DNA from 3 places in the Solibacillus sp. NPDC093137 genome. Region 2 is predicted to be linked to each of the others. Evidence: predicted binding sites of a transcription regulator. Region 2 holds the regulator's gene; each other region holds the start of a gene.
The links. The regulator LexA, encoded in region 2, represses DNA repair genes until DNA is damaged. The targets are predictions, from matches to a motif close to CGAACATATGTTCG.

Region 1: uvrB (excinuclease ABC subunit UvrB) is a predicted target of LexA. The motif match lies at 7,507-7,520, and genes of this name have one in related genera.
Region 3: ACQKN3_RS11505 (UV damage repair protein UvrX) is a predicted target of LexA. The motif match lies at 6,674-6,687, and genes of this name have one in related genera.

The regions. Positions count from the first base shown of each region.
Region 1 covers NZ_JBNNVH010000001.1:2,089,811-2,101,032, reverse strand. Annotated here, with positions in the region: gene ACQKN3_RS10630 (competence protein ComK) at 1-395, shown strand, start outside; gene ACQKN3_RS10625 (PilZ domain-containing protein) at 633-1,010, shown strand; gene hpf (ribosome hibernation-promoting factor, HPF/YfiA family) at 1,171-1,728, shown strand; gene secA (preprotein translocase subunit SecA) at 1,884-4,394, shown strand; one part of gene prfB (peptide chain release factor 2) at 4,681-4,752, shown strand; one part of gene prfB (peptide chain release factor 2) at 4,754-5,785, shown strand; gene ACQKN3_RS10605 (hypothetical protein) at 5,960-6,313, shown strand; gene ACQKN3_RS10600 (competence protein ComK) at 6,319-6,810, opposite strand; gene ACQKN3_RS10595 (IDEAL domain-containing protein) at 6,998-7,237, shown strand; gene uvrB (excinuclease ABC subunit UvrB) at 7,595-9,577, shown strand; gene uvrA (excinuclease ABC subunit UvrA) at 9,583-11,222, shown strand, end outside.
Region 2 covers NZ_JBNNVH010000001.1:384,639-395,860, forward strand. Annotated here, with positions in the region: gene glnA (type I glutamate--ammonia ligase) at 1-269, shown strand, start outside; gene ACQKN3_RS01850 (gamma-type small acid-soluble spore protein) at 392-937, opposite strand; gene ACQKN3_RS01855 (DNA alkylation repair protein) at 1,196-1,903, shown strand; gene ACQKN3_RS01860 (5' nucleotidase, NT5C type) at 1,983-2,528, shown strand; gene ACQKN3_RS01865 (gamma-glutamyl-gamma-aminobutyrate hydrolase family protein) at 2,644-3,339, shown strand; gene lexA (transcriptional repressor LexA) at 3,423-4,046, opposite strand; gene yneA (cell division suppressor protein YneA) at 4,207-4,554, shown strand; gene ACQKN3_RS01880 (YneB family resolvase-like protein) at 4,541-5,197, shown strand; gene ACQKN3_RS01885 (DUF896 domain-containing protein) at 5,262-5,498, shown strand; gene tkt (transketolase) at 5,638-7,632, shown strand; gene ACQKN3_RS01895 (DNA helicase) at 7,864-8,427, shown strand; gene ACQKN3_RS01900 (alpha/beta hydrolase) at 8,441-9,088, shown strand; gene ACQKN3_RS01905 (EAL domain-containing protein) at 9,112-11,222, opposite strand, start outside.
Region 3 covers NZ_JBNNVH010000001.1:2,295,143-2,306,364, forward strand. Annotated here, with positions in the region: gene trpB (tryptophan synthase subunit beta) at 1-652, shown strand, start outside; gene trpA (tryptophan synthase subunit alpha) at 649-1,428, shown strand; gene ACQKN3_RS11485 (sulfate permease) at 1,578-1,808, shown strand; gene ACQKN3_RS11490 (long-chain fatty acid--CoA ligase) at 1,843-3,456, opposite strand; gene ACQKN3_RS11495 (L-threonine 3-dehydrogenase) at 3,726-4,676, opposite strand; gene ACQKN3_RS11500 (YolD-like family protein) at 5,068-5,388, opposite strand; gene ACQKN3_RS11505 (UV damage repair protein UvrX) at 5,401-6,654, opposite strand; gene ACQKN3_RS11510 (carbon-nitrogen family hydrolase) at 6,831-7,622, opposite strand; gene ACQKN3_RS11515 (pyridoxal phosphate-dependent aminotransferase) at 7,774-8,958, shown strand; gene ACQKN3_RS11520 (glycine C-acetyltransferase) at 9,155-10,345, opposite strand; gene ACQKN3_RS11525 (YczE/YyaS/YitT family protein) at 10,404-11,021, opposite strand; gene ybaK (Cys-tRNA(Pro) deacylase) at 11,036-11,222, opposite strand, start outside.

The DNA of each region.
Region 1 (11,222 bases), 1.7 Mb from region 2:
ATGGGTCAAGCTTAAAAGGGGCGAAGGAATCGGCAAAAGCGGTCCTTAAGTCCAATTCGGTCAACCCGATTATGATTCCCAGGTCTCCGCTTGTTCATATTTGGTTTCCGACAGAGGCGATGCGCAATAGTGGGCATTGTATGTACTTTGCATTGCATCATGTCGAAGATGTTAAACCGTATATGGAAAATCGTTCTATTGCCGTTTTAACGAATTACGAAGAAATAAAAGTTCCTGTACCGCACAGTAAACTAAAAAAACAATGGAGTAAGGCGAAAGATTACTTATCGACTGCCTTATTAAAACAATTTTACAAGGATCCTTTATATTCTAAAGCCGAGCAACAAATTATGTTGAAATGCGCAGAAATAAATGAAGAGTATGTAATCAATTAGCAAGCATAGAGTTTTACGCAACGGAGCAACCCATGTGTGAAACTCTTTTTGTTTCTCAATTTTTTATCGATTGCACAATCTTTTATTGCAATAAAATAAAATACTGGTTCATTGGTAATGAGTTTGAAGTCACAAATTCTCCTTAAATTAGCAATTAAGCACATAGACATTTAATCGTGTATTGCATCATAATGTGGGTATATAAATTGTAGCACTGAATGGCTAGGGGGAACAGTTATGGCGTTTAAACGCACAGAAGGATTTCGCTTTACTTTTGGGGTCCCGATCGAAGCAAATTTTACCGAATTGATTAATGGAAAACAGGAACAATTAGAAGTAGTAAAATACCCTTGTGAAATCATCGATGTGAGCCCGCATGGAATGAAAATGTTTTCTTCTCGGGAAATTGGTGAAAATAATAATAACCTGGTGCAGTTGGAACTGGAATTCGTTTTAGACGAAGTATTGATTAAGGCCATTGGAGACATCGTATGGAAGAAGAAGTACGGCGGTAAGTTTCAATATGGTTTGATCTTCGAAAATCAGCCAGGTATTGAAGAACTGATCGTCAGTGAATTAAAAGTTCGTCGCAAAAAAGAAGTCGGACGTAATTAAATTGGTTGGTTACCATTGATTCTATATAACGATACGGTGTCTTTCTTATCAATATGTAGGACAACTTGTCGAAAAATGAAAAAAGTTTCAAGTCGTAACAGGATTTTATTGATGTATGTAGAATTAGATTAGTAAGAGCAGTAATGAAGGAGGAGTTCACATGCTAAAGTTTAACATTCGTGGTGAAAATATTGAGGTAACTCCAGCGATTCGTGATTACGTGGAGAACAAAATTGAAAAGGTAGAACGCTATTTCAATGAAGATCTTAACGCGAACGCTAACGTCAATTTGAAGGTTTATAATGATAAACAAACAAAAGTAGAAGTGACGATTCCGATGAAAAATTTAACGCTGCGTGCCGAAGAGCGTCATAACGACATGTATGCGGCTGTTGACTTAATTGTCGACAAGCTTGAGCGCCAAATCCGTAAACATAAAACAAAAGTAAACCGTAAATTCCGTGATCGCGAAGGTACAGGTATCTATTTTGCCAATGTGACATCCCAAATGGAAGCGAACGCTGAATCTTCAGAGGATGAATATACAATCGTTCGTACGAAGCAATTTGATCTGAAACCGATGGATCAGGAAGAAGCCGTTCTACAAATGAACATGCTAGGCCATGATTTCTATATCTTCACAGATGCAGAAACAGATGGCACAAACATCGTTTACAAACGTAAAGACGGTAAGTACGGTTTAATCGAAACAAACTAAATGATTGATTTACAAGCGGATTGCCTGAGATAGGCAGTCCGTTTTTGAGTTGGATCGTTCCTAAAATTACCATTTTGTATCAGTCCATTTGCACCACCGGTATATATAATGCTAAAATATACTTTGAGACTATTTATTGGGAAGTGACCAATTCGATGGCAAACATATTAAATAAATTATTTGATTTCAATAAAAAAGAAGTAAAGCGTTTAGAAAAGATTGCAGATAAAGTAGAAGCATTGGCAGGGCAGTTTGAAAGCTTGTCTGATGATGCATTAAAAGCGAAAACAGAAGAATTTAAAAACCGTTATCAAAATGGCGAAACAGTGGACGCATTGTTGCCTGAAGCATTTGCGACAATTCGTGAAGCATCTCGCCGTGTGCTTGGCATGTTCCCGTTCCGCGTTCAGATTATGGGGGCGGCTGCATTAAATGAGGGTAATATCGCGGAGATGAAAACCGGTGAAGGTAAAACTTTAACGTCGACAATGTCCGTTTATTTAAATGCCCTTACTGGTAAAGGTGTTCATGTCGTAACGGTCAACGAATATTTAGCAAGCCGTGATGCGACTGAAATGGGAGAGTTATATAATTGGTTAGGCTTAACGGTTGGTTTGAACCTGAACAGCCTGTCAAAAGAAGAAAAGCGTGAAGCATATGCTGCGGATATTACATATTCGACGAACAATGAGCTTGGTTTTGACTATTTACGTGACAATATGGTGCTTTACAAAGAAGACCGTGTACAGCGTCCGCTTTATTATGCGGTAATCGATGAGGTTGACTCAATTTTAATCGATGAAGCACGTACACCGTTAATCATTTCCGGACAAGCAGGGAAATCTGCACAGCTATATGTACAGTCAAATGCATTTGCCCGTATGTTAAAGCAGGATGAAGACTACAACTATGAAGAATCAACAAAAGGCGTAACGCTGACAGAGCAAGGGATCGAAAAGGCGGAACGTGCATTTGGCATCGACAACTTATTCGATTTAGCACATGTTCGTTTAAACCATGCGATCAACCAAAGCTTAAAAGCACATGCATCAATGCATAATGATGTCGACTATGTTGTGCAGGATGGGGAAGTTGTAATCGTTGACGGCTTTACTGGTCGTCTAATGAAAGGACGTCGCTATTCAGATGGTCTACACCAGGCGATTGAAGCAAAAGAAGGTCTTGAGATTCAAAATGAATCGATGACAATGGCGACCGTTACATTCCAAAACTATTTCCGTATGTACGAGAAACTTTCTGGTATGACAGGTACAGCAAAAACAGAGGAAGAGGAATTCCGCAACATCTACAATATGCAGGTTGTAGCGATTCCTACGAATAAGCCGATTGCCCGTGATGACCGTCCTGATCTAATTTTCGCAACGATGGAAGGCAAGTTCAAAGCAGTTGCGGAAGACATTGCAGAGCGTCACCGTTTAGGTCAGCCGGTACTGGTTGGTACGGTTGCAATCGAAACATCAGAAATCATTTCAAAATATTTAACGAAATTTAAAATTCCACATAACGTTTTAAATGCGAAAAACCATGAACGTGAAGCGGAAATTATTTTAAATGCCGGTCAAAAAGGTGCCGTTACGATTGCGACAAACATGGCGGGTCGTGGTACAGATATTAAACCGGGTGAAGGTGTACTTGAAATTGGCGGTTTAGCGGTAATTGGTACGGAGCGTCATGAATCACGCCGTATCGATAATCAGCTTCGTGGTCGTTCTGGTCGTCAAGGGAACCCGGGGGTAACGCAATTCTATCTTTCCTTAGAAGATGAGTTAATGCGTCGCTTCGGATCGGATAAAATGAAGTCGATGATGACAAGACTTGGTATGGACGATACACAGCCAATTCAATCAGGCATGGTTTCAAAAGCAGTAGAATCAGCACAAAAACGTGTTGAAGGTAATAACTTCGATGCGCGTAAACGTCTATTACAATACGATGATGTACTTCGTCAGCAACGTGAAGTGATTTACAAAGAGCGTGAAGAAGTATTGGATTCGGAAAATATGCGTGCATTAGTAGAATCAATGATTTCTCAGGCAATCGAAAATCAAGTGGCCCTTCATACACAAGGTGAAAAGGAAAACTGGACACTGGATGCGTTAGTTGACTATATCGCGGCAAATCTACTGGATGAGGGCGATATTACAAAAGAGCATCTTGAAAACAAATCACCAGAAGAAATGATTGCGTTCATCTCTGAAAAAGTGACAACTCGCTATGATGAAAAAGAAGAAGCGATGACACCGGAGCGAATGCGTGAATTTGAAAAGGTTATTTTACTGCGTTCAATCGACTCGAAATGGATTGATCATATCGATGCAATGGACCAGTTGCGTCAAGGGATTCACTTACGAGCTTACGGTCAAAACGATCCATTACGCGAATACCAGCAGGAAGGTTTCGCAATGTTCGAGGACATGGTCGCAGCAGTACGTGAAGATGTGGCGAAGTATGCATTAAAAGCGGAAATCCGCAGTAACCTGCAACGTGAAGAAGTAGCAAAAGGCCAGGCTGTTAACCCGAAAGAAGAAGGCGTAGCCAAACCGAAAAAACTGCCAACACGCAAAGCCGAAAACATCGGACGCAACGACCCATGCCCATGCGGCAGCGGCAAGAAATACAAATCATGCCACGGCGTAGGCCAATAAAAGCAATAAAACCGAGGTCATTGAAACTATGCTCAATGACCCGGTTTGTTTTTATTATAAATTTTGATTGTAGCTATTTAACAACGAATTTATCTTATTCTTAAACGACACTAGTTGATTGGAGTGGAGGCGGCGACTTCTGCGGGAAAAGCGGGACAGCCGATACACCGCAGGAGCGTAGCGACGAGGAGGATTGGCGCCCGCCCGCGAAACGCGTCCGCCGCAACGGAAATCAACGTTATGAGAAGACCAAACTTTAACACCCAAATACGGAGGAAAATATATGATGGAATTAGCAGATGTGCGTAATGCACTCGAAAATACAGCTACAAAACTAGCGGACTTCAGGGGGTCTCTTTGACTTAGAAAACAAAGAGGCTCGTATCCAGGAACTAGATGAACTTATGCTTGAACCGGAATTCTGGAATGACCAGAACGGTGCACAGGCAATTATTAACGAAAGCAACGGCATTAAAGCAGTTGTCAACGAATACAAAGAATTAGTCGACACACAGGAAAACCTTGAAATGACGCTCGAGCTTTTACGTGAAGAACCAGACACAGAATTGCAGGAAGAACTAGGCAAAGAACTTACTGAATTCCAATCAAAAATGGAAGATTTCGAACTGCAAATGCTGTTATCTGAACCATACGATAAAAACAATGCCATTTTAGAACTGCATCCAGGTGCTGGTGGTACTGAGTCACAGGACTGGGGCTCGATGCTATTACGTATGTATACACGCTGGGCAGAGAAGCGCGGTTTTAAAGTTACGACAATCGACTACTTGCCTGGTGATGAAGCCGGCATCAAATCGGTTACATTACAAATTTCAGGTCATAATGCGTACGGCTATTTAAAAGCGGAAAAAGGCGTACACCGACTAGTACGAATTTCACCGTTCGATTCTTCAGGCCGCCGTCATACATCGTTCGTTTCATGTGATGTTATGCCGGAGTTCAATGATGAAATCGAAATCGATATTCGAACAGAAGATTTAAAAGTCGATACGTACCGTGCAACTGGTGCCGGTGGTCAGCACATTAACACGACTGACTCTGCTGTACGTATTACCCATCTTCCAACAGGTGTCGTTGTACAATGTCAGTCAGAACGTTCACAAATTAAAAACCGTGATGCAGCAATGAAAATGCTGAAATCGAAGCTGTATCAGCTGGAAATTGAAAAGCAGCAGGCACAGTTGGATGAAATTCGTGGTGAGCAGAAGGAAATTGGCTGGGGCTCGCAAATTCGTTCATATGTGTTCCATCCGTATTCAATGGTAAAAGATCACCGTACAAGTGCAGAAACAGGGAATGTAGGCGCCGTAATGGACGGCGATCTCGATGTGTTCATTACTGCCTATTTACGATCAAAAATCTCATATTAAAATCTTTCAGCGATCATCTGGTTGAAAAATTGAAAGCCGTGCCTTAGTAAAAAGCTAAGGCACGGTTTTTTTAGTGAAATTTAAGCTAAGTAATAATTTTCCTCTTGTCAGATTTTAAAAAATATGTGAAAATACATATACGAACAAACGTTCTTATTAATTGGAGGTATTCGGATGCTGCAAATTCCTTCTAAAACGATTCCGTATTATGAGGCTGGGATTTATTTGCCGTTGCTGTTAATTATTCTTGGGAAGGATTACTCAATAGTGGAGCAAAGTCCGTTCAAATTTAAAAATCCCTATTTGCAATTAATCGATGCTGTACGTATCAAAATAGAGCATGACTTAAAAGAAACGAAGGACTATTTTAAACTTCATCAGATGCGCTTAGTGAGAGGCAAGACGGATGATTTGTTTACCGAGTATCATTTTTACTTTGGGGGAATCATGGAGTGTAGAAGATATTCGAATATTCGCCTTCGTAATCAAAGTGAGTTACTTCTTGCTGAATATTTTCAAAAAAACTGATGCTCTTATAAGATCCTATTGCGCTGTAAAAGCAGATATTTATAATACATTGCAGCGCGTACATATTGCTGGTTGAATGATTTCATATTGATATCCAGACTAATCTCAGTATTATCCACAAAAGTTACGAGCGTTTTATCACCGTCTTCACTAATATTAATAATAGGATTCAAGGATAACCAAATATTTTGAGGTGAAAACGGTGAAAATAGCGGGAATAAAATGCACGGATCCCCGAAGTCATAGGCCACCATTATCGGTAACTTATGTTTATTCTCTCCGAAAAAGCTTCTCGCCTGATATTTGCTGGCGTCATAGGAACTTCCATGCAGACGACACGTATCTCGAATAATTTTTAAAGGTTTATACGGAGATGTAGATTGGCCGTATTTGTCCAAAATGGCAGTGTGAATTTTATCTCGATGCTGATAGGACCTCAAACAGAAGGTAGAGTTAGAAATAATGTAATTGGATTTTTGTGTTAAATTACTAATCATTTTGTATCCCCTATCTTTCCTACTTTTTTAATCGCTTAAATTTTCACTATACATCTAAACTACTGCATAATTTGCTAAAAATCAACATTATATTTAGAAAATTCTGTCATATGATAATTTTTCAGAATATATTGCAAATTGTATGATTTTTAACTTATAATGGTTAAAAGAGGTCGAGGTGATATCGATGGATAAATATTATTCGTATACAGACTTTTTAAAAGCGGTTAGTCAGCAGTCCACTGAACATCATGCAGAGAAGCTATTGAATGAAATTTATTTAGATTTATTTATTAGTCGGTTGCAGCGGATGCAACGTATTGAACAATTAAAGCTACTTATCGATACATCGTTAGATCAAAAGAACGAACAAGCATTTCACAGCTATACTACAGAGTTAAAAGAGTTATTGGAAACTGTTTCTTAAAGGCCAACCTATTCAGGTGGCTTTTTTTTATGGGCAAGCAGCGGGTTCCGGTTGTTTTCTAATAAGTGAAAGAAAGTTTCCAATAAAATTAAAATAGTTCTAATAAATTGGTTAGTTTCTAATAAAAAGGATAATTCTTCTAATAAGTGCTAGAGATTTTCGAATAACTGGTCCCAACCTTCAAATAAATCACCAAACTTTTCTAATACCCGCCACCAAAGTTCTAATAAAACCAGCCCATCCAAAAAGACACATAACTGCATTAAATTCGAATGTACGTTCGCAATTTTATCGTAAATTAAAAACGGGTATGTTAAAATAGAAGATAATATAAGCGACAGAAAGGACAATCTGAATATGACAGAAACATTTACAATACAGTCCGCCTATCAGCCTGCCGGGGATCAGCCGGAAGCGATTAAACAGCTCATACAAGGGGTTAAAGAAGGCAAGCGTCACCAGACATTGCTTGGGGCGACAGGTACGGGTAAAACATTTACGATATCCAATGTAATTAAAGAAGTGAATAAACCGACGCTCGTGATGGCCCACAATAAAACACTGGCCGGCCAATTATATAGTGAGTTTAAAGAATTTTTCCCGGACAATGCGGTTGAATACTTCGTCAGCTATTATGACTATTTCCAGCCGGAAGCGTATGTGCCGCAAACCGATACGTACATTGAAAAAGATTCAAGTATTAATGAAGAAATCGATAAATTACGCCACTCGGCAACGACTGCGTTATTTGAACGGAAAGACGTCATTATTATTGCGTCCGTATCGTGTATTTACGGTCTCGGTAATCCGGAAGAATATCGTGAAATGGTCGTTTCCATTCGAACAGGGATGGAAATCGAGCGCAATCAGCTATTGCGGAAACTGGTCGACATTCAATATGAACGGAATGATATTAACTTTACACGCGGTACGTTCCGAGTACGCGGGGATGTTGTCGAAATTTTCCCGGCATCACGTGATGAGCACTGTATCCGTATTGAGTTTTTTGGTGATGAAGTCGACCGGATCCGTGAAGTGGATGCACTGACAGGCGAAATTTTAGGGGATCGTCAGCATGTAGCCATTTTCCCGGCATCCCACTTCGTAACACGCGAAGAAAAAATGAAAGTTGCCATTGAAAATATCGAAAAAGAGTTGGAGGAGCGTCTTGCCGTCCTGCGTTCGGAAGACCGTTTACTGGAAGCGCAACGCTTGGAGCAACGGACAAACTATGATTTGGAAATGATGAAGGAAATGGGCTTCTGCTCAGGTATCGAAAACTATTCGCGCCATCTGACATTGCGTGAAGCAGGGGCAACGCCGTACACATTATTGGATTACTTCCCGGAAGACTTTTTGCTTGTCGTTGATGAAAGCCATGTTACATTACCGCAAGTACGTGGTATGTATAATGGAGACCAGGCACGTAAAGGGGTACTGGTCGAGCATGGCTTCCGTCTCCCGTCTGCCCTGGATAACCGTCCGCTCATGTTTGACGAATTTCAATCGAAAGTAAGCCAGGCGATTTATGTATCGGCAACACCAGGTCCATACGAATTGGAGCATACACCGGACATGGTGGAGCAGATTATTCGTCCGACAGGGCTGCTTGATCCGACAATTGATATCCGTCCTATTGAAGGGCAGATTGATGACCTGATTGATGAAATTCATGAGCGCATCAGTCGTAATGAACGAACACTCGTCACGACATTAACGAAGAAAATGTCCGAAGATTTGTCGAGCTATTTAAAAGAAATGGGCTTGAAAGTCGAATACTTGCACTCGGAAATCAAAACGCTGGAGCGGATTGAGATTATCCGGGAGCTTCGTAAAGGAACATATGATGTGCTGATCGGCATTAACTTATTACGGGAAGGTCTTGATATTCCGGAAGTATCCCTTGTCGCAATTTTGGATGCGGACAAGGAAGGGTTCCTCCGTTCCGAACGTTCACTCATTCAAACAATTGGACGTGCTGCACGTAACTCGAACGGACATGTCATTATGTATGCCAATAATATGACAGATTCGATGACAAAAGCGATCGGTGAAACGAAACGCCGTCGTGAAACTCAAATGGCATACAATGAAAAACATGGTATTACACCGAAAACTATTATTAAAAAGATTCCTGAAATTATCCGTGCTACACAAGCTGCGGAAGGGGAAGAAACATATATTACAAAAGTGACAGGCGGCAAAAAGCTGACGAAAAAAGAGTTGGAGAAGCTTGTTGAGACATTGCAAGTTGAAATGAAAGAAGCCGCAAAAGCGCTTGACTTTGAACGCGCGGCTGAATTACGTGACATGATATTTGAATTGAAAGCAGAAGGGTGAACAATGTGAAAAATACAGAAATTGTCGTACAAGGTGCACGAGCGCATAATTTAAAAAATATTGATGTCACAATTCCACGCGATAAAATTGTCGTTGTGACAGGGCTTTCAGGTTCCGGTAAATCATCACTGGCATTCGATACGATTTATGCGGAAGGGCAGCGTCGTTATGTCGAATCATTGTCTGCATATGCACGACAGTTTTTAGGGCAGATGGACAAGCCGGATGTCGATACAATTGAAGGTTTGTCACCGGCAATCTCGATTGACCAGAAGACGACGAGCCGTAACCCGCGCTCGACTGTCGGGACAGTAACGGAAATTTACGATTATTTGCGCCTGCTTTTTGCGCGTATTGGAAAACCGTATTGCCCGACACATGGGATTGAAATTACATCACAGACGGTTGAACAGATGGTTGACCGCTTGATGGAATATCCGGAGCGCACGAAAATGCAGCTGCTTGCTCCTGTTATTGAAGGGAAAAAAGGAACGCATGTAAAACTGCTGGAAGACTTGAAAAAACAAGGCTTTGTGCGTATCCGTGTAAACGGGGAACTGCGTGATCTCGATGACAATATCGAGCTGGATAAAAATAAAAAGCACACAATTGAAGTAGTTGTGGACCGTGTTGTCGTAAAAGAAGGCAATGAAACACGTTTAAGTGATTCCCTTGAAGCAGCGCTTAGAATTGCGGATGGCCGCGTTCTAGTCGATGTGATCGATCATGAGGAGCTGTTATTCAGTGAGCATCATGCATGTCCGCTTTGCGGCTTTTCGATTGGTGAACTGGAGCCGCGCATGTTTTCATTCAACAGTCCATTCGGGGCCTGCCCTACATGTGACGGGCTTGGAAGTAAGGCAAAGGCCGATATCGACTTAGTCATTCACAACTGGGACTTAACGTTACTTGAAAATGCGATTGCACCATGGGAATCCGTATCGTCCAACTACTACCCGCAGCTGTTGGCATCTGTTTGTAAGCATTACAATATTCCAATGGATGTGCCGGTAAAAGATATTCCTAAAGAGAAAATGGATAAAATTTTATACGGTTCGGGTAAAGAGAAAATTTTATTCGAATATACGAATGACTATGGTAGTGTGCATAAGAAAAATATCGAATTTGAAGGTGTCATCGCGAATATCGAGCGCCGCTTTACAGATTCTTCTTCGGACTATGTTCGTGAATCGATGCAAAAGTACATGACCGAACAGCCTTGTGCTACTTGTAAAGGGCATCGTCTAAAAAAGGAAACATTGGCCGTAAAAATTAAAGACCAGAACATTTCGGAAGCGACACGCCACTCCATTCAGGAAATGTATGAGTTCTTTAGTTCAGTAGAATTAACGGAAAAAGAACGCCAGATTGCGAATTTAATTATTCGTGAAGTTATTGAACGACTGAAGTTCTTATTGGACGTTGGTTTAAATTATTTAACACTTGCACGGTCTGCTGGAACATTATCCGGCGGGGAAGCACAGCGTATTCGACTGGCAACTCAGATCGGCTCCCGTTTAACAGGCGTCCTTTACATTTTGGACGAGCCGTCAATCGGGTTGCACCAGCGTGACAATGACCGGTTAATTAATACGCTTGTAAATATGCGTGACCTCGGTAATACGTTAATTATCGTCGAACATGA
Region 2 (11,222 bases):
AAGGGATTCGTAAAAAATCAACGCCACCACCAGCAATTAACCGCAACATTTATGTAATGAGCGAAGAAGAGCGTAAAGCAAACGGCATTGATAACCTGCCTGCAGCTTTAGACGACGCTTTAAACTTACTTGCAAAAGATGAAGTTGTTCAACGAGCATTAGGCAACCACATCTATGCTAACTTTAAAGAAGCAAAAGAAATCGAATTCGACATGTACCGTTCTACTGTCCATCAGTGGGAACGCGACCAATATATGAAGATGTACTAAGAGAAAGCGCTGGAGTTAAAATTCTAGCGTTTTTTTTATATGTATACATATTATTTAAAATTATAACCAATATAATTTTGAACTAAAAAAACCGGCAATAAAAATTGCCGGTTCAATATTTTTTATTTATTGCCGTTTTGGAATTTGTTCTTACCAAATTGACCCGATGCTTGTTGTTTTTTAGCTTCGGCCTGCTGGTTTTGCTGTTTCACTTGGTTAACATCTGTTTCCATGCCAAACTCAGCGCTCATTGAAGAAAGCTTCTTCTGTAAACCGCTGTTTGCGAACAAACCGGAAGATTGTTGCTTTTTGGCTTCGGCCTGCTGGTTTTGCTGTTTTACTTGGTTAACATCTGTTTCCATGCCAAATTCGGCGTTCATGGAAGAGAAGTTTTTCTGTAAACCATTATTCGCGAACAATCCAGAAGATTGTTGCTTTTTGGCTTCAGCTTGCTGGTTTTGCTGCTTCACTTGGTTTACGTTAGTTTCCATCCCGAATTCAGCATTCAAGGAACTTGATTGCTTTTGTAAACCGCTGTTTGCAAACAAACCGGAAGATTGTTGCTTTTTAGCTTCAGCTTTTTGGTTTTGCTGTTTTACTTGATTAACGTCCGTTTCCATACCGAATTCGACGTTTTTATTATTGATGTTGTTTTTATTTTTTGACATCAATATCACCTCCTGAGATTATTCTGTTCAGAGGTTGTTTTATTATTCGGTTAAATAATTTGCCAATTTTTTTATTAAAGTACAGGGCAACAATAAAAGGACACTGAAGCTTGAGTGTATGTCGCCGTATATATCCCGTAAATACTGTTTTAAATGAAATATATACCAGCAAGCTTATTGAGAAGAACGCTAGGTATGTTTGGCGATTAAATCATATAATAGTATAAGACAAAAATAATAATAAAAAAGGAGGAAATTATGAAACTCGATACAATGATGCAAGAGTTAGAAGCACTTGGGAAAGAGCGTACAAAAAAGATTTATATGTCCAATGGGGCAAAGGAGCCGTTGTTCGGTGTAACGATTGGCTCGATGAAACCGTATGTAAAACAAATAAAAATAGACCAGGAACTGGCCGAACAGCTCTATGCTACAGGCAACTATGATGCTATGTATTTCGCAGGAATTATTGCGGATCCGAATGCAATGACTGAGGAAGATTATGACCGCTGGATGGAACAGGCCTATTTCTATATGATTTCGGATTATGTTGTGGCAGTAACTCTGGCGGAATCTGATATTGCGCAAGAAGTAAGCGATAAGTGGATTGCCAGTGGTGAGGATCTGAAAATGTCGGCAGGGTGGCATTGCTACTGCTGGCTTCTCGGCAATCGTAAAGATGAGGAATTTTCAAAGGAAAAGTTAATGGACATGCTCGAGTATGTAAAACAAAATATCCGTCAAGCACCGCAGCGCACACAGGTGGCGATGAACAATTTTGTCATGACAGTCGGTGTTTCATTTAAACCTTTACATGATGAGGCAGTGCAAATTGCAAATGAGATCGGACCAATTGAAACGAAACGGGAAGGGAAAAAACCGGGTTTGCTTCATGCATATGAGGAAATTGAAAAACAGGTGGAAAAAGGGCGAATCGGTTTTAAACGTAAATATGTACGTTGTTAATTGTAAAGAGTTATACCTTGTTTTTTCACAATACAATTGTATAAACTAAAATTATGGGAATTTCAAGGAGGCTTATTACATGAAAAAAAGTATTGCTATCGATATGGACCAGGTACTAGCTGATTTTTATTCGAAATTACGTGTGACATATAACGAAAATTTCGGAACAAATTTTACAGATGAAGAGTTTCTTCTGACGACACAGCGCGATTTGCCTCGAGAAGATGCGAAGAAATTATTTGCAATATTAAATGAGCCTGACTATTTCAGAGATTTAAAAGTACTGGATGAAGATGCGATTAAAGTCATTCAAGAGTTGCAGGAACATTATGAAATTTTTATTGCGACAGCTGCAATGGATGTACCGGGTTCATTTACAGCGAAATACGACTGGTTAATGGAGCATTTACCCTTTATTAAAACACAGAACATTGTGTTTTGCGGAAATAAAGCGGTAATACATACCGATTATTTAATTGATGACAGCCCACGCCAACTCGCAGCATTCAAAGGGACAGGTATATTGTATTCGATGCCGTACAATCGATCAGAAGAAGGTTTCATGCGTGTTCATAACTGGAAAGAAATTAAACAGTATTTTATAAAACAAATGGAAAGTGTTTAATAAGTAAAGGGTTGCGATTCTGCAATCCTTTTTTATTTTTGTAGTCATTTCGTATAACGCAATAGTATAATTTAAATTATTGGAATTATCTATAAATTATAAGGGGATAAAAAGAATGAAACCGATTATTGGATTAACAATGTATGATTTTGACAAGAAGTTGGATATTAATAACACGTATTTAATTTCAATTGAACAAGCGGGAGGTATACCGATTTGTATACCGAATGCTACAGAAGAAAACGTAAATGAGTTATTAGATCTAATTGAAGGCCTCGTATTAATTGGTGGAGCGGATATAGATCCATTGTTGTTTAATGAAGAACCGCACCGTCATATCGGAAGTGTTGTACGGAAACGTGATGACAGCGATCTTTTATTGATGAATGAAGCCTATAAAAGACAAATGCCTGTTCTCGGTATTTGCCGCGGACAACAGATTATGAATGTCGCATTCGGGGGGAAGATAATTCAGGATATACCCTCACAAGTAGCGAACACAATTTTACATAAACAGCCTTCAAAGCGAGGGGAACTGGCACATACCGTTGAAGTAAAGACACCTAAATTTAAAGAGATTTTTAAAGAAGACTCATTCCGTGTAAATACATTTCATCATCAATCGGTTGGAAAGCTGGGGAAAGGGCTCGTTGTTTCGGCACTTGCTAAGGACGGCATCATTGAAGGGATTGAACATGAATCGCATCCATATTGTGTCGCGGTGCAATGGCATCCGGAAGAATTGGCTCCGAACGGTGATGTTTATGCACAGCGCTTATTTAATAGTTTTGTAGAAGCATGCAATAAATAACGAAAGGCTTAGTCGTTCGCGGCTGAGCTTTTTATTTTGTAAATAAAAAACTTGCCGATTCTATTAGAATGGCAAGTTGATGATTAATGGATATTTCGATAGAGGCCGACCACTTTACCTAAAATAGAAACTTGGTTGACAATGATTGGCTCCATTGAGCTATTTTCAGGCTGTAAACGGAAATGAGTTTTTTCTTTGTAAAAGCGCTTAACAGTTGCTTCATCGTCTTCCGTCATTGCTACGACAATCTCTCCATTGTTCGCAGTAGACGTTTTTTTAACGATCACATAATCCCCATTTAAAATCCCGGCTTCAATCATGGATTCTCCCATAATCTCAAGCATAAATAATTCCTCTTCCGGTGAGCCGTAAGCATCCGGCAACGGGAAATATTCCTGGATATCCTCGATTGCAGAAATAGGCAGACCAGCTGTAACTTTACCGATCAACGGAACATGAATGACACCTTGTTTTGCGATATTCATCTCTTCCTGATCCAATATTTCAATGGCACGCGGCTTTGTAGGATCACGGCGGATAAGCCCTTTACTTTCTAAACGAGCTAAATGCCCGTGGACAGTTGAACTGGAAGCTAAACCTACTGCTTCTCCAATTTCGCGAACTGATGGCGGATAGCCTTTAGCACGAACTTCCTCTTTTATAAAAGTTAGAATAGCTTGCTGCCGCTTTGAAATTTTTTGTGTCAACTAACTCACCTCTTTATCATGCTATTTTTCTTAAAGTAAGTATAGCAGTATGCGAACATGAATGCAAACATAAGTTCGAAAAAACGGTTGACAAAAACATACGTTCGTATTATTATGAGAACAAACATTCCGAACATACATTCGAAAGAGGGTTTTTCAAATGAAAAGAGTTAAATTAAATGGCTTCACATCAATGTTTCTACTATTCTCTGTACTTATGATTGCTTTATTCATGATGCAGGATGATAAAATTGAATTATACGAACACGTAAGCATAGAGCATGGCGATACTTTATGGTCGTTGGCAGAACAATATCGTGGTAAAATGGCTAAGCATGATTGGATCAATGAAGTAAAAAAGGAAAACGGAATGCTGGATGAAAAAGTTGTTTTAGGACAAGTATTGGTTGTGCCTGTAGAAAAAGATTCACAATACATTGCTCAGCTGAATGAATCCTCCGATATGCAATTGATTAAAGTAGCGAGAGGGAACAATGATAAAAACTAAAGCAGTAATCTATTGCCGTGTCAGTACGGATAAAAATACACAAGAAACATCGCTAGTGCGTCAGCAGGAGGAGCTGACAAAATACGCAAAATCATTCGGCTATAAAGATGTGGAGATTTTCATGGACCAGCATAGTGGATATGATGTCGATCGAGACGGATTACTCGACATGCTTGACTACATGAAAGAGTACGGTATTAAAGCATTATTTGTACAGGATGAAACCCGTTTAGGGCGAGGGAATGCCCGTATGGCAGTGCTGCACCTACTGCAAAAATATGAAGCGACAGTATATACATTGAATGATGCAGGTCCTGTCGTATTAAACGAAATGGATACAATGCTGCTCGAAATTTTAGCGATTGTCGAAGAGTATCAGCGTCGTATGCATAATGCAAAAATCCGCCGGGGAATGCGCCGCGCTGTAGAAAATGGCTACCAGCCGCAAAATAATTTGAAAAACCGCGGTAATATTGAAGGGCGTGAACGAAAAGAAGTGCCTGTCGAAGAAATTGTTCAACTGCGTCAGAAAGGCTTAACCTTTGCAGAAATTGCTACGACTTTGTCTGGCTTGGGCATTTCTATCAGTAAAGCGACCGTACATAGAAGATATATTGAATATATGGAGCGACTTGAAGAGTAAACACTTGTTTTCAAGTCGTTTTTTTTATACCTTTGTAGTAGGTAGGAAGAAAGGTGAGATTCAAATGTTATCAAAAGAAAAATTAGCTCGCATTAACGAGCTTTCTAAATTAGCGAGAGAAGGTAAATTGACGGAAGAGCAGGCGAAGGAACGTACAGCGCTGCGCAAAGAATATTTAGATACTTTCCGTACTACAATGCGTGATACAATCGAGCATGTAAAAGTAATTGATGAAGAAGGCAATGATGTGACACCTGAAAAATTAAAACAAATTAAATCACAGAAGAAATTCTTAAACTAATAACATTTCATTAATATGTCACATTTAATATAAAGTATGACATATTTTATAGGACGTTTTTAGAAATTATTGTTTTCTTGTGAAAATTTGTCTACACTATAAAATGTATAAATATCGTACGAGGAAAGGATGTCACATAATGACACAACAGATGGATCAGTTAGCAATTAACGCAATCCGTACACTATCAATCGACGCAATTGAAAAAGCAAATTCAGGTCACCCAGGTTTACCAATGGGTGCTGCACCTATGGCCTATACATTGTGGACGAAGCATTTACGCCATAACCCTCAAAATCCTAATTGGTATAACCGCGACCGTTTTGTATTATCAGCTGGACATGGATCCATGCTTTTATATAGTTTATTGCATCTAGGTGGCTACGGTTTAGAGTTGGAAGAAATCAAAAACTTCCGTCAATGGAATTCAAAAACACCGGGACATCCTGAATATGGTCATACAGTTGGTGTAGAAGCGACAACTGGTCCATTAGGACAAGGTATTGCAATGTCAGTAGGTATGGCTATGGCTGAACGTCACTTGTCAGCAACATACAACAAGCCAGGTAAAGACATTGTAGACCACTATACATTTGCACTATGCGGTGACGGTGATTTAATGGAAGGTGTTGCTGCAGAAGCAATTTCTCTTGCAGGTCACTTAAAATTGGATAAATTAATTGTACTATATGATTCAAATGATATTTCACTTGATGGTGATTTAGAAAAGTCATTCTCGGAAAACATCCAAAAACGTTTCGAATCATACGGCTGGAACTATTTAAAAGTTGCAGACGGTACAGATATCGTGGAAATTAATTCAGCTATTGAAAAAGCGAAACAAAATACTGGCGGCCCAACTGTAATCGAAGTGAAAACTGTTATCGGTTTTGGTTCTCCTAACAAATCTGGTAAAGCAGATTCACATGGTGCGCCACTAGGATTTGATGAAGTTACTTTAACAAAAGCTGCATACGCTTGGGAACATGAGCCATTCTTCGTTCCAACTGAAGTATATGATACATTTAAAGCAGCTAGCGAAGTACAAGGTGTACAAGCAGAAGCAGCATGGAATGAATTATTCGAAAGCTACAAAAACGAATATCCAGAACTGGCTGCACAATTTGTAAACGCAATGGAAAACAAATTACCGGAGAACTTTGCATCTGAGTTACCTGTATATGAAGCAGGTACTGCAGTAGCTACTCGTTCATCATCTGGTGATGCAATCAATGCAATTGCAAAAACAACACCATCATTCTTCGGTGGTTCTGCTGACTTGGCAGGATCAAACAAGACAACTATTAAAGGCGCTGGCGATTTCTTTGCAGAAACTCCGGAAGGCCGTAACATTTGGTTTGGTGTTCGTGAATTTGCAATGGGCGCTGCACTGAACGGTATGGCATTACATGGCGGTTTAAACGTATTTGGCGGTACTTTCTTTGTATTCTCTGACTATGTACGTCCAGCAATTCGTTTATCTGCATTAATGGGATTACCTGTAACATATGTGTTTACACATGACTCAATTGCAGTAGGGGAAGATGGTCCTACACATGAGCCAGTTGAGCATTTAGCATCATTACGTGCAATGCCGAATCTTTCTGTTATCCGTCCTGCAGATGCAAATGAATCTGTAGCTGCATGGAAATTAGCTGTAGAGAGCAAATCAACGCCAACTGTATTAGTATTATCTCGTCAAAACTTGCCGGTATTGGATCTTGCGACAGAGACAGTATACGATGGTGTTGAAAAAGGTGCTTATGTCGTTTCAGCTTCATCTAAAGAAACTCCGGATGCCCTGTTAATTGCAACAGGTTCTGAAGTTGGCTTGGCAGTAGAAGCTAAAAAGGCACTACTTGCAGAAGGAATTGATGCATCTGTTGTATCAATGCCATCAATGGACCGCTTTGAAAAACAGTCCAAGGAATACAAAGAATCTGTATTACCAAAAGCTGTGACGAAGCGTTTAGCAATTGAAATGGGTGCATCACTTGGCTGGCATAAATATGTTGGCTTTGAAGGCGATGTATTGGCAATCGATAAATTTGGTGCATCGGCTCCAGAGAAAATTGTGTTAAAAGAATACGGCTTCACAGTAGAAAATGTAGTTGCGAAAGTAAAAGCACTTTAATTCGAAGCTCAAAATGTCACTTGTCTACTATGGCAAGTGGCATTTTTTTATTTCTAAATCAATCGGAAGCCCGACTTATTGTATAGGTGACAAGAAAAAAGCTTTGGCAAAAAGAGCTGAATTCAGATACAATAGGCCCATACAGATAATAGGATAACGTGCGATTTTACTGAAGGAATGGTACGATAATAAAGAAATATGGAAGTATCAGATGAAGGATGTGGATGAATCATGACAGCAGAAAATAAGCAAAAAGAAATTACTACATATATCGAACAGACACTTTATTTCCTATCGAATAAAGCGGATCTTGAAAAATTCCAAACAATGCTTCAAAAAAATATCGATGAAAAAAGAGCTTCCTCCACGTCAACGACTGATTTTTATGATCGATTAATGTTAAATATTGCGTATTATGTGGAGAATAAAATGGCATGGACAGATCTTGTTCGGGAAACATTCAGTTCAGGAAAAGTGCCAACCGTTTCTTATATCGAAAATGAATTAATGGCACAGCAAATGCAAATCCGCAACAGTGTCGGAGAGAAAATGGACGATTACAAGAAAGCATTCCATCAGCAATATAATGCATTAAAGGTAGAGGATGAAGATGTGATTTACGATTATGCTTATGCATCCGTGGAGCATGCATACCGTATTGATTTTTTGACAGTTGCCTGTGCTAAAAATGCAAATATTTTAACAGAAGGCGATATCGAGGAAACAATCAAATTGCTGGATGGCTACATGGCTTATTACACGGACCAGCTTGTCAATAAAATGACGCTTTCTTAAAAGGAGATATAAAATGAACACACCATTTATTTATTTACACAAAGCACCTAAAGTAGATGCAGATAAGCAACCGGCGATTTTCTTGCTGCATGGATTAGGGAGCGATGAAAATGATTTACTACAACTTGTTGATTCGTTTTCAACAAATTGTCATATTTTTAGTTTGCAAGGACCGATTAAACATCGTCCGGGCTATGCATTTTATACATTTGAAGAAGAGGGTAAGCCGAATCGTGCCATTTTCGATAAAGTGCTGAAAGGTATAGAATTATTTATTAAAGAAGCTATTTGGGAATTCAATTTGGATGAACAGCAAATTTATGTTGTTGGCTTCAACCAAGGGGCAGCGATGGCACAGTCACTTGCGATGGTGATGGGCAATGCCATTCGTGGAACAGCAGCATTAAGCGGTTATTTACCGGAATTCGTTGCGCTTGAATATAGTAAAAAAACGATGGATAAATCTAAAATCTTTATTTCTCACGGGGAATATGATTATGATTTTCCGATTGAATGGGCAGAGCATGCCGTTCGTTTCTTCAATGACTATGACACGGACGTTACATTCAGAACCTATCCGGTAGGTCATGGAGTGAGCGAGCAAAATCTACATGATTTAATCGTATTCTTATCGAAAGATTTACCGAACACTATAAACTAAGAAAACAGCTGATGGAAGGTGATTTACTTCCCGTCAGCTGTTTTTTTCGTGTCCAGCAATTGTTCTGCTTCGGTAATAGACATCGGTTTATAGAAATAATAGCCTTGACCAGCAGGACAGCCAAGTTGTTGAAGCATTGCCAGCTGTTCTTCTGTTTCAATTCCTTCGGCAATGGGGCGCATTTGAATATTTTTCGCCAATTGGATAATCGTTTGTACGATTGCATACATCCCGGGTTCATCCATTGCGCTGATAAAGCTGCGGTCAATTTTGATTTCAGAAAAGGGCAACTGCGGTAAATAGCTTAATGAAGAAAAGCCGATACCAAAATCGTCGATTGAACATTCAATGCCCATAAGTCTTAGTTGATTTAGAATCTCTTTTGCTTTTTTAAAATCCACCAACTCAATGCTTTCCGTTACTTCCAGCTTTATATAATACGGCGGGACATTATATTGATAAAATATATCCCTTATATTTTGCAGGAAGTCCGGATCGTAAAAATGGTCCGGCGAAATATTGAGCGCAATCGGTAAAATCTTTTTATTCTCATTTATACGATTTTGTAGCCAGATAAGGATCTGTTTAAAGTTTAGTAAATCAATCGCTTTAATTTTTCCCGTTTGTTCAGCGATTGGGATATATTTTACCGGTGAAATGAAACCAAGTTTGCTCGAATTCCAACGAGATAATGCTTCAAAACCTTCCACTTCGATTGTCTGGAAGTTAATTTTAGGCTGCAAATAAACTTCAAATTCTTCATGTTGAAGCCCATAAGCCAATTGATTGAGGATATCCATTTCTTCCGTCAATTGTTTCGTACTATTATCTTCATATACTGCATAGCTCGTCCCAGTACGCTTCTGTGCATTGGATAAGGCGATATCTGCCTGATGAATGCTCTGTTCGACTGTCATCGACTCATTAAAGACTGTATAACCGATCTTTAATGTAATATAGATTTCTTTACCATCGATAATATATGGCAATTGTGTTATTGATTCAAGCTGCTGATTATAGGCAAGGAAGCAATCGTTTTCGTCAACTTTTCCGAAAATAAGCGAATTTGAAAAGCGTGAAATCAGTGAATCACTTTCCGGAAAATATATTTGCATACGATCCGCGACTTGACGGAGTAAATCGGCTCCAGCGTTTCTTCCGTATAAATCAACGACTTTATTAAATTCAGTAGGATGTAGAATTGCAACTAATCCCGAGTTGCCAACATTAATCCATTCTGATAATTCAGATTTGAAATAATGCAGGTTTGGTAAATTTGTTTCAACATCAAAAAAGGCGAGTCTGCTAAGCTCAATTTTTTGTTCAGCATACTTAATTGCTAATTGGATCAGTAAGGCCAATCGATTTAAGTAATTAATATCTATTTGCTTTAATTCTGTTGGATCCTGATTGAACAGGGTCAAAATGCCGCTTACTTCATTTTGAGGAGTTAAAATAGGCTTTGTCCATGAACCTTGAACAAAATTAAGATGCCAATGTTTAAAAAGATCTATATGGTGATCTTTGGGAGCAAAGTCTTTTAAATAAACTGCGTTTGAATTCAGGCTAGTGTTAGGTGTGATTTCCAGTATATTAAGTTCATTAATAATTTCCAATGGCAATGAATGCGTACCTAACGATTTAATTTCACAATTTTCATTAAAAATGTGAATGGCACAATACACATCGCGAATATAGAAAAGTTCAATCTTCTCGGTAATTAAATTTAAAATGGACTGCAGGTTATCTTCATGATCAATCGCTTCATAAACTTCATGTTCCAATTTATAAACCATTTTATTTAACTCTGCTTCCGTTGTATCTTCGCAAGTTAATAAAATATACTGAATCACGTTGTCTTCATTTCGAATCGGATGCAGTATAATTGTGTTCCAAAAAGCGGATCCTTCTTTCGTATAATGCAAAATCGTAAATTTTTTCGCTACACCTGATTTTAAATGTAAATTTAATTCTTCAATAGAGGTTTCATTCGTTCTGTGTCCATTCAAAATATTGATATTTTGATGAAGCAATTCTTTCATTTCGAATGATGTAAATTTTAAAAAGTGTGGATTAGCATGTAAAATAGGTAAATTTTCATCATTTATATCAATGATGAGCGATCCTTTCGAAA
Region 3 (11,222 bases), 1.9 Mb from region 2:
TCATATAGAAGATACGCATTACATTTTAGGGTCGGCACTTGGACCCCACCCCTTCCCTACAATTGTCCGTGATTTCCAGCGTGTCATCGGGGATGAAACACGTGCCCAAATTTTACAGCAGGAAGGACGTCTTCCGGATACAGTAATTGCTTGTATCGGTGGCGGCAGTAATGCAATCGGAATGTTCTATCCGTTTGTAGAAGATCAGGATGTAGCATTATATGGAGTGGAAGCTGCAGGTTCAGGTGTCAATACCGACAAGCATGCGGCAGCAATTCACGTAGGGAAAACAGGTGTCCTACATGGTGCGTTCATGTATTTACTACAGGATGACAACGGTTTTGTTCAAGAAGCCCATTCAATTTCAGCAGGACTTGATTATCCGGGAGTTGGACCTGAGCACTGTCATTTACATGAAACAGGTCGTGCTGCCTACCCTTCTGTTACCGATGAACAGGCACTTGAAGGTGTAAAGCTATTATGTGAAACGGAAGGAATTTTACCGGCATTGGAAAGCGCGCATGCCGTTTACTATGCGAGCCAATTTGCCAAGGACCGACCTGCTGATGAAATTGTTGTCGTTTGCTTATCAGGTCGTGGAGACAAAGATGTTCACACATTAATGGATAAACTTGGAGGTGGCGCGAAATGACATTGCAAAAACAGCTTGAAAACGTATTAGCAGCAGGAGATAAAGCATTTGTTCCTTATATTATGGCAGGCGATGGCGGGCTTGAAACATTAAAACCTACTATACTAAAGCTTCAGCAAATCGGAGTTTCCGCAATTGAGGTCGGCATTCCATTTACCGATCCTGTAGCAGATGGACCAACGATTGAACAAGCTGGTGAACGTGCACTTGCACAAGGTGTGACATTGAAAAAAGTACTGGATGAACTGCAAAGCTTTGCACAGGAAATCCATATTCCGCTCGTTGTCATGACTTACTTAAACCCGATTTTAGCTTATGGGATTGAAGCATTTGCAGAGGATGCAAAACGCAGTGGTGTTCAAGGACTGATTGTACCGGATATGCCTTACGAAGAAAGTGCTTTATTGCATGACGCTTTAAAGGTAAATGGCATTGCGCTTGTCCAGCTCGTATCATTGATGAGTCCCCCTGAACGTATTAAGAAATTAGCCGCTGCAAGTGAAGGCTTTGTTTATGCTGTAACGGTAAATGGCATTACCGGTGAACGTGCAAGCTTTGCCGCGGAACTTGCCGGGCATTTTGCAAACTTGAAAGCAGCGAGCAATATTCCCGTGTTAGCAGGTTTCGGTATTTCAACGACTGAACATGTAAAAAGCTTTGGCGATATCGCAGATGGAGTAATTGTCGGCAGTAAAATTGTTACGGCACTCGTCGAGCAAGACTGGGCAACAATCGAAGCGCTTGTACAGGCAACGAAGAAATCGGCCGCGATTTAATCACTACTTATTAAGAGGATGCAACGACTTGAAGAATTGGAGGACCCCATCTCTTCCTTTCAGTACCTTTGCATCCCACTTTCTTCTATATATATTATATTTCCTTTATATGGTATCCTTTGATTAAATCTATTTAGTGGGGGTTCAAGATGAATGTAAAGGACTTTTTTGGTGGTTTGTTTTTTATTGCGATTGCCGGTTATTTTACGTATGTATTAGTAGATAGCATGCCAAAGCTGTTCATAGACAGTACAACGACTTGGCAATACTTTGTCGCATTCTTTCGTGTTGCACTCATTATTTTCCTTTTCAACTTAGGACTCTCCCTTATGAAACGCTTTTTCGTAGGCGGGACGACGAAAAACGGGAACGCTCGGTAATTCGATGCGTCCCCGTTTTTTATTTCATTCCACACTATAGTTGAAGCTGTGGATAAATTTCATTCACATTTTCACGTAACTTTGCCTTTAAGAATTTCCCGACAGATGTTTTTGGAATTTCCTTTAAGAAAACGATATCGTCCGGCAGCCACCACTTCGCAAATTGTCCTTCCAAAAATGCCGTCAGCTCTTCTTTAGTTGCATTTGCTCCCTCTTTCAGAACAACACATGCCAGCGGACGCTCTTGCCATTTCGCGTGTGGAATGGCAATGACTGCCGCTTCAAATACCGCTTCATGCGACATGAGCGCATTTTCCAAATCAACGGATGATATCCACTCACCACCGGATTTGATTAAATCTTTCGTTCGGTCTGTTATTTTAATGAATCCCTCTTTTGAACGAACCGCTATATCCCCTGTATACAGCCAACCATCAGAAAAGGCTTCCGCTGTACGTTCATCTTTATAATATTCCGCCGCAATCCATGGACCACGCAGACGCAGCTCGCCCATTGTTTCACCATCCCAAGTTACTTCACCATTTTCATTGACGATGCTCGATTCAATTCCTGGAACCGTTAAGCCTTGCATTGCGCGTGTTTCAATTTTTTCATCCAATGACCAGTCATTCATATGTGACATATCACGTGACATCGAAACAATCGGTGAAGTTTCCGTCATGCCGTATACCACAATATAGTTGACGCCCATTTCTTCGTACTTTTTAATAAGGCCTTTTGGTGAAGCAGATCCTCCACAGAAAATCTCCTGTAATGTCGATAAATTACGTGCTCTTTTTTCTTGCTCCTGCAATGCACCGAGCCAGATTGTCGGGACGCCTGCCGTTTTCGTTACATTGTATTGCTCAATGAAATCCAATATTAATGCCGGTGTAAACTGAGGACCGATCAATACTTGCGTAGCCCCTACATTCACTGCTGCAAACGGCATCCCCCAAGCGTTAACATGGAACATCGGAACAATCGGTAAAATTGTGTCACGTTCCGAGATTGCCATCGTATCCACCATTGAGATTGACATGGAGTGCAGCACAAGCGAACGATGTGTATACACGACCCCTTTTGGATTTCCCGTTGTTGCGCTTGTATAGCACATGCTTGCCGGCGCATTTTCATCCAAATCTTCCGGGAACTCAAAGTTTTCATCTGCTTCTTCCAGCAATGCCTCGTATGACAGTACGTTCGGTAATGTTGTTTCCGGCAGTTCCCCATCCGCCATAATGATATAATGTTCAATTGTTTTCAGTTCCGACTGCACTTCTTCAATGAGCGGTACTAAATCTTCATCTATTAAAATTATTTTATCTTCTGCATGATTAATAATGTACGCAATATGTTCCGGTGACAGGCGGATATTGACCATATGCAAAATTGCGCCTGTACATGGAACCGCAAAATAGGCTTCTAAATGGCGGTGCTGATTCCAGGCAAATGACGCAATTTTGTCGCCGCGCTCCATGCCCAGCTTTGTTAATGCGTGCGCTAACTTTCTTGTGCGCTTTACCCATTGCCCGTATGTAAGGCGGTGAACCTTCTTTTCACTTGTACGTGAAATAATTTCTTTGTGTGCATAATACGTCTCTGCACGCTTGACCATATCTGTTAAAACGAGTGGTGTTTGCATCATCATTATATATTTCCCCCTTTTATGAGGCATTATCTTTACCGGCAATCCCCATTACCAATAAAACACCTCCTAATTTCTCCCACAATACCATTCTAATATAATATACTGAAAAATGAAAATATTTTGTCAATAATGCAGCTATTTCATTTTACTAGAGAAACGAATATTACAATTTTGCTTTTAGGGTCTCCCACCTCGAGGCTTTCCACAGGCACCTATATAAAAAAGCGAGTGAACTGCTTTTCAACAGTTTCACTCGCTTCTATAAGTTAAATCGCGTTTTGTGCTAATCGTACTTTTAGTTTTTCCAGCATATCGACCGTCATTTTTTCCAGATCGTAGTTAGCTTTGAAGCCCCATTCTTCAATCGCTGCCGATGAGTCGATTGCATTTGGCCAGCTGTCGGCAATTGCCTGACGGATCGGGTCCACATCATAATCCATTGTGAAGCTTGGAATATGCTTTTTAATTTCGGCTGCGATTTGTGACGGCTCAAAGCTCATCGCCGAAATATTAAATGCATTGCGGTGCAAAAGCTTTGCCGGATCTGCTTCCATTAAATCAACAATGGCCTGCAGTGCATCCGGCATATACATCATATCCATATACGTACCTTCTGCAATATACGATGTGTAGCGTCCTTCCGCAATAGCTTTATAATAAATATCTACGGCATAGTCCGTCGTTCCTCCACCAGGTGGCGTTACATAAGAAATCAGCCCCGGGAAACGGACACCGCGTGTATCCAGTCCAAAGCGTGTGTAGTAGTAGTCGCATAATAATTCGCCAGCTACTTTATTGACACCGTACATCGTTGTTGGACGCTGTAATGTATCTTGTGGTGTATTGTCCTTTGGAGTAGAAGGACCGAATGCGCCGATTGAACTTGGCGTGAAAAACTGCATATCTAGTTCACGTGCCACTTCAAGTGCATTCATTAAACCGCCCATATTTAAATTCCAGGCGAATACCGGATTTTTTTCTGCTGTTGCCGAGAGTAATGCAGCCATGTGTATCATCGTGTCTGCACCAAAATCATGGGCAAGTGTGTGCATGCGTTTCCCATCTGTTACATCCAATACTTCAAATGGACCTTCATGCTGATCAATTTTTCGAATATCTGTTGCCAATACATTATCTGTGCCATACGTATGGCGTAATTTCTCTACTAATTCCGAACCAATTTGACCTAAAGCACCGGTCACCATAATTTTCTTCAATCTGAAGCCTCCCTATCCTTTAAAAGACATGTTTTCAGCCTGTTACCGCTGAATATACCGTCTATTATTTCTCATCTATTAAAACAAATGTCCTTGTAGAAAATACATATAACCATCCAAAAATATTGATGTTCAAACATTTTCATGAAATTTATTATATGGTGTTCTTTTCTAAAAAACAATATGTTAAAAATATTCTTTTTCAGCAATACATTTGTACGTGTGAAATATTCGAATAGAAAGATTACTTTTATACGAGTGGCTCTGGTTGTAAAATCAAGTGAAATTTAATTTCTCTTTCTAACATTGGGTCAATTTTCATTCCGGGTCGGACGCTTTCCGCTGAAGTTGCCTCCCCCATTTCAATATTTTTATTGGACAACTGGAAAGTCTACTCATCCAAGAGTGCTTCATAAATATGGTGGAACTGAATTCTTTCGCTGTTTGCCAGCTTGACATATTGTTCGTGGATATTGATTTTTTGGATTGCCCCGGAAACTGTATAGAGGCCAGTTTGCTCCCATACTTTTAGTTGGATCGGGCAATGCTCTGTGTAGGCTCGCTGCAGATTGATGTTAATTTGTTCTAACTGGGCTTCGTCGAGTTGGGGTTGGGTAACAATTGCGTCCTCTTCCTGCCATTCACGCAATAGTTGGACATGCTCCGGCAACATCATTGCGCTCCATTTAATTGTTCCTCTATCTCTATTCATCGCCTTCACTCCCTATTGTTTATGCCCGCCTACTAATTTAGCCCGTGTCAGTGCAGTACCTGCTTCCGTATAGGAAACCGCACGCAATATCGCTGTTGTACCGTATTTTGTACGTAAACGGTCCATCGTTTCTCCGAGCTTGCGGTTACGCCAACGCATCTCATCGAACAGGCTGAGCTGCATCGAATATTCACTTTCAATATTGCTTAATGTAATCGTAATTTTGCGTGCCGGCCGTTCGGCATAAAATTCATCGAGCAGCTGCTTGCACACTTCGAAAATTTTCAGTGTATCGTTTGTCGGCTCATCGATTGTACGTGAACGATGAAATCCGCCCCCGAAGGCATCTTTACTGTAGCTAAGCCCTAACGAAATCGTCCGACCGATTTTCTTCGCTTCCCGCGCCCGCCTTGCCACGTCTTCACACATTTCCAGCAATACGACTAAAATTTCCTTTCTACTGCGATAATCGCGCATCAGCATCTGCCCTTTACCGAAGCTGATTTGCCCTTGCATAATCGGCGCACCGACTGTCGAATGATCGATTCCCCATGCATGGTAATACAGCTGATTGCCGAGAATTCCGAAGCGCTTTTCAAGTAACGCTAAATCGGCATGCGCCAAATCGTAGACAGAATAAATGCCCATATGATTCAGCGTTCTTTCCGTACGGCTGCCGATTCCCCACATCGTGGACAGCGGCATGATCGGCCACAGTTTTTCCGGTACATCATTATATGTCCATTTCGCAAATCCCGTCTTTTTTGCTTCGATGTCGAGCGCCAGTTTTGCCATCAGCATATTTGGGCCAAAACCGACTGCACATGGAATTTCAAATTGGTTGTAAACGAGCTGCTGAATGTATTTTGCCGTTTCTTCAGGCGGCCCCCATAATTTTTCGGTTCCGGTTAAATCGATAAAACTTTCGTCGACGCTATATACATGAATGGCCTCTTTTGGAACGAACTCGTTGAACAGACGTGTAATTTCCATTGATATGCGTATAAATAATGACATCCGCGGCTCAAAAAGACGAATATCCGGATGTGGCGGGATTTCGTATAATCGTGAACCTGTGCGAATATTAAAGCGCTTTTTCATCGGAGGGGACGCTGCAAGTACAACACTTCCCTTTTGCTGAAAATTTCCGACAATCGCAATCGGTACTTCCATTACATTTAAATTTTCAACCGATGCAATACAGCTTGCATAAAAACTGCGCATATCAATACAAATAATCGAACGTTCCGGCGCATTTTCATACATAAAGCTCATCTCCTTATATCGAACGTTTGTTCTTATATTAAAATGAGACGTGTGAGATGGCAAGTGGAAAGTAGTGGCTGTTTTGGTTGAGAGGGATTTTTTTATTGTATCAGTGAGTTAATTTGCTGCTTAATGCAAAAAAGCGCACCGGCATTCATCCGGTACGCTTTTAAAATTTATTCTTTTATTACTTTTTCATAAAGACCCGGACGGCGATCTTCGTATACAGGAATGCGGCCGCGCACTTCATCGACTGTTGAAAAATCAACGTCAATAATCGCCAGTTCCTCATCCTCTGCACCTGTCCAAAGCACTTCACCCCATGGCCCGATAATCATTGACTGACCATTGAAATTTTCCACTTTACGGGCAATACGATTTACCGCAACGACGAAGCACTGGTTTTCAATCGCTCGCGCCTGCAGTAATATTTTCCAGTGATCGATACGTGGTGTCGGCCATTGTGCTGGTACAAACAGCACCTTAGCACCATCCAACGCATGGGAACGCAGCCATTCAGGGAAGCGAATATCATAGCAAATTGCTCCGCCCGCTTCGAGCTCACCTAATGCGAAACGGTTCATATCACTGCCGGATTCCAAATACAAATGCTCATCCATTAAGCGGAATAAATGCACTTTACTGTACTCGCCGACTAATTCACCATCGCGATTGAATGTGTACATCGTATTGAAAAACTTATCATCACGTTTCACCGATACCGATCCACCTACAATATGTACCGCCAATTCTTTTGAAAGATTGCTTAAAAATGATTTCGTACGTTCTCCATTTTCGTCCGCCAGCTCTTCCAGTTTTTCGAGCGCATAGCCCGTATTCCACATTTCCGGTAATACAACGATTTCAGCACCGCCTGCTACCGCTCCGCGAATAAATTTCTCCGCGCGTTCATAGTTTTCATCTACCTTGCCAAAACCAACATTTAATTGAATACAACCGATTTTCATAACTGCCACCGCCTTAAAAATTCCGTGCGAATCTATTTTCGCATATTCGTACTCATTGTAACATCTCACTTCAAGTTGTCAAAATCTTCACTTTACTTAAGTGAAGTTTTAGACTAACATTAACCTTACTATTTTTCAGAGGTGATAAAGAATGATTGAATTCTCGAAAAAGCTTCAGCAATTACCACAACAGTTTTTCGCAGCACTTGTAAACAAAGTAAATGAAGCGCTTGCTGAGGGGCGCGATGTGATTAATTTAGGTCAGGGAAACCCGGATCAGCCAACACCGGCACATATTGTGGAAGCACTGCAAAATGCGGCAAATGATCCACAAACACATAAATATTCTCCGTTCCGTGGTATTGCAGAGCTCAAGCAAGCAGCTGCGGACTTCTATAAACGTGAATATAATGTCGACATTGATCCCTCTACAGAAGTGGCCGTCTTAGGCGGAACAAAAATCGGTTTAGTCGAACTTCCGCTTGGACTCTTGAATCCTGGCGATTATATGCTCCTCCCAGATCCGGGTTATCCGGATTACTTATCCGGTGTCGCACTTGCAGATGTAAAGTTTGATACGATGCCGCTTCAAGAGGAAAATCACTTTTTGCCAGACTACGAAGCATTGTCCACAGACATTAAAAACCGGGCCAAATTGATGTATTTAAATTATCCGAACAACCCGACTGGCGGTGTCGCAACGCATGATTTTTTTGAACAGACCGTACAGTTCGCTAGAGAAAATAACATTGCAGTTGCCCATGACTTCGCTTACGGGGCACTAGGCTTTGATGGTGAACGCCCGCCAAGCTTCCTTCAGGCACCCGGTGCAAAAGAAGTCGGCATTGAGCTTTATACATTGTCCAAATCGTACAATATGGCAGGCTGGCGTATCGGCTTTGCTGTCGGTAATGCAAAAATGATTGAAGCGATCAATATTATTCAGGACCATCTGTTTTGCAGCCAGTTCCCTGCGATCCAGCATGCAGCCGCAGTTGCACTGAATGAAGAGCAATCTTGTGTAGAGGAATTGCGTGCATTATATGAGCGCCGCCGCAATGTACTCGTTGAAGAAGCCCATAAAATCGGCTGGGAAATCACAGCACCAAAAGGCTCGTTCTTTGCATGGCTCCATGTACCTGCACCATATACGAGTGAACTGTTTGCTGACTTTTTACTGGAAAGAGCGGATATTGCCGTTGCAGCCGGTAATGGTTTTGGTGAATACGGCGAAGGCTATATTCGTGTCGGGCTGCTCGTCGATGAAGAACGTTTGCGCGAAGCCATACAGCGTGTCGCGAAGCTTGGTCTGTTTGCGCAGACGGTTTTGAAATGACTTTTGAATGCTCTGCTATCGAAAATGCGGTGTTTTATTCGCCGCATTTTTATTTAATCCTCAATTTCAGTTAAATAATCCTCAAACTCATCTCAATAATCCTCACTTACCCTTACTTAATCCTCAGTTTACTATTTATAATCCTCAACATAACAAAACTCAGCACCATCAAAATCAGTGCTGAGCTTAACGTCGCTTATTTAATTACTTCTAACTCGCGGCCTACTTTTTCGTAAATCGCTAATGCTTCATCGAGCATTTCTTTCGTATGTGCCGCTGTTGGCATATTGCGCACGCGACCTGTTCCTTTTGGTACTGTCGGGAACACGATTGCTTTTGCGTACACACCTTCTTCAAGTAAACGTTTCGAGAATTGTTGTGTCAGCTTTTCTTCGCCGATAATACATGGTGTAATCGGTGTTTCCGATTCCCCGATATTAAAGCCAAGTTTTGCTAGGCCATCTTTTAAATACTGACCGTTTTCCCAAAGCTTGTCATGCAGCTCTGTTGATTCCATAATCATCTCTACCGCACGTGTAATCGCCGCAACATCCCCTGGTGGTAATGCTGTTGAGAATAAAAACGGACGAGAGCGAACTTTTAGCCAGTCGATCAGATTTTTCTTCCCTGCTACATAGCCGCCGACAACACCGATTGCTTTTGACAATGTACCGATTTGGAAGTCGATGTCGTGTTGCAGACCGAAATGCTTCACTGTTCCAGCACCTTTACCTGTAACGCCTGAACCGTGTGCATCGTCTACATACGTAATTAAATCAAATTCTTTTGCGATTTCCACGATTTCAGGAAGCTTGGCAATATCGCCATCCATCGAGAAAACACCGTCTGTAATAACCATTACTTTATTGTAAAGGCCTGATTCTTTTGCGTCTTTTGCTTTTGCACGTAAATCATCCATATCCGCATGCGCAAATGGAATAATTTTAGCTTTAGATAAACGGCAGCCGTCGATAATTGAAGCATGGTTTAATGCATCCGATAAAATCGCATCATTTTTGTCCATAACAGCAGAAATTGCCGCCATATTACAATTGAAGCCTGATTGATAGCTGATTGCTGCTTCTGTACCTTTAAATTTCGCTAATGTTTCTTCCAGTTTTACGTGTAGATCGAGCGTACCGTTAATTGTACGAACAGCACCTGCACCAACACCATATGAGGCGATTGTGTCCTGAGCAATCTTTTTCAGCTCATCGTTCGTCGCCAAACCTAAGTAGTTGTTTGATGACAGGTTTACAAGCTGTTTGCCCCCAACTTTAATGATCGGGCCGTTTGCTCCTTCTACCGGATCGATTTCGTTGTATAAACCTTGTGCTTGTAGTGCCAGTAAGTTTTCATCTAAAAAGGTGTTTAATACGTTTGACATGCGCGTTCATCCTTTCGATATCTATTTCCACTATATTTTAGCACAGAGAATGAAAATTTTATGTAAGCGGCTCTCCGATTATTTCCTCAAGCTTTCTTTTAAAGAAAAACAAGGAAGGCTGAATAACATAACCTGTGCCGAGCGCTAAAATAACCGTCCCGAAACCAACAGGACCACCAAGCAGCCATCCGGCACCTGTCGCAAATACCTCCATTACGAGCCGCCCTGTTTTCACAGAATAGCCTTTACTCGCAATAATCATCATAATCGTATCACGCGGCCCTTCGCCAAGACTTGCCGCAATATAAAGTGCACAGCCAATGCTCATTACAAAAAATCCTGCTGTAAAATACGCAAGTTCCAGTACAAAAATACTCGTCTCTGGCAAGAGCCAGTTGAACAAATCAATAAATGAACCGATAAACAGCATATTTAAAAACGTGGCAAGCTTCGGAATGCGTTTCAAATAAATCGATGTCCCGATAATAATCGTCAGACCCGTTAAAATGGACCAAGAACCGATCGTCAATCCAATTTGCTTGTAAAGACCAATATGGAAAACATCCCATGGAGCTGTACCGACAACATTCCCTTTAATCGTCATTGTAATACCAAGCGCCATGATCATCATTCCTACAAAAAAACTTCCCCATTGCCATTTAAATTTCTTCGACACAACAATCCTTCTTTCTATGATGAGACAATCGATGCAAATTGCCCGTTCGTTGCCTTTTGTAAATCTTCCGGTGCAAGCTTGATCTGCATCCCGATTTTGCCTGCACTGACAATCACATAATCTAGTGCAGTCGCCGCTTCCTCAATAATAGTCGGAAACAGCTTTTTCATCCCGATCGGCGAACAGCCTCCGCGAATATAA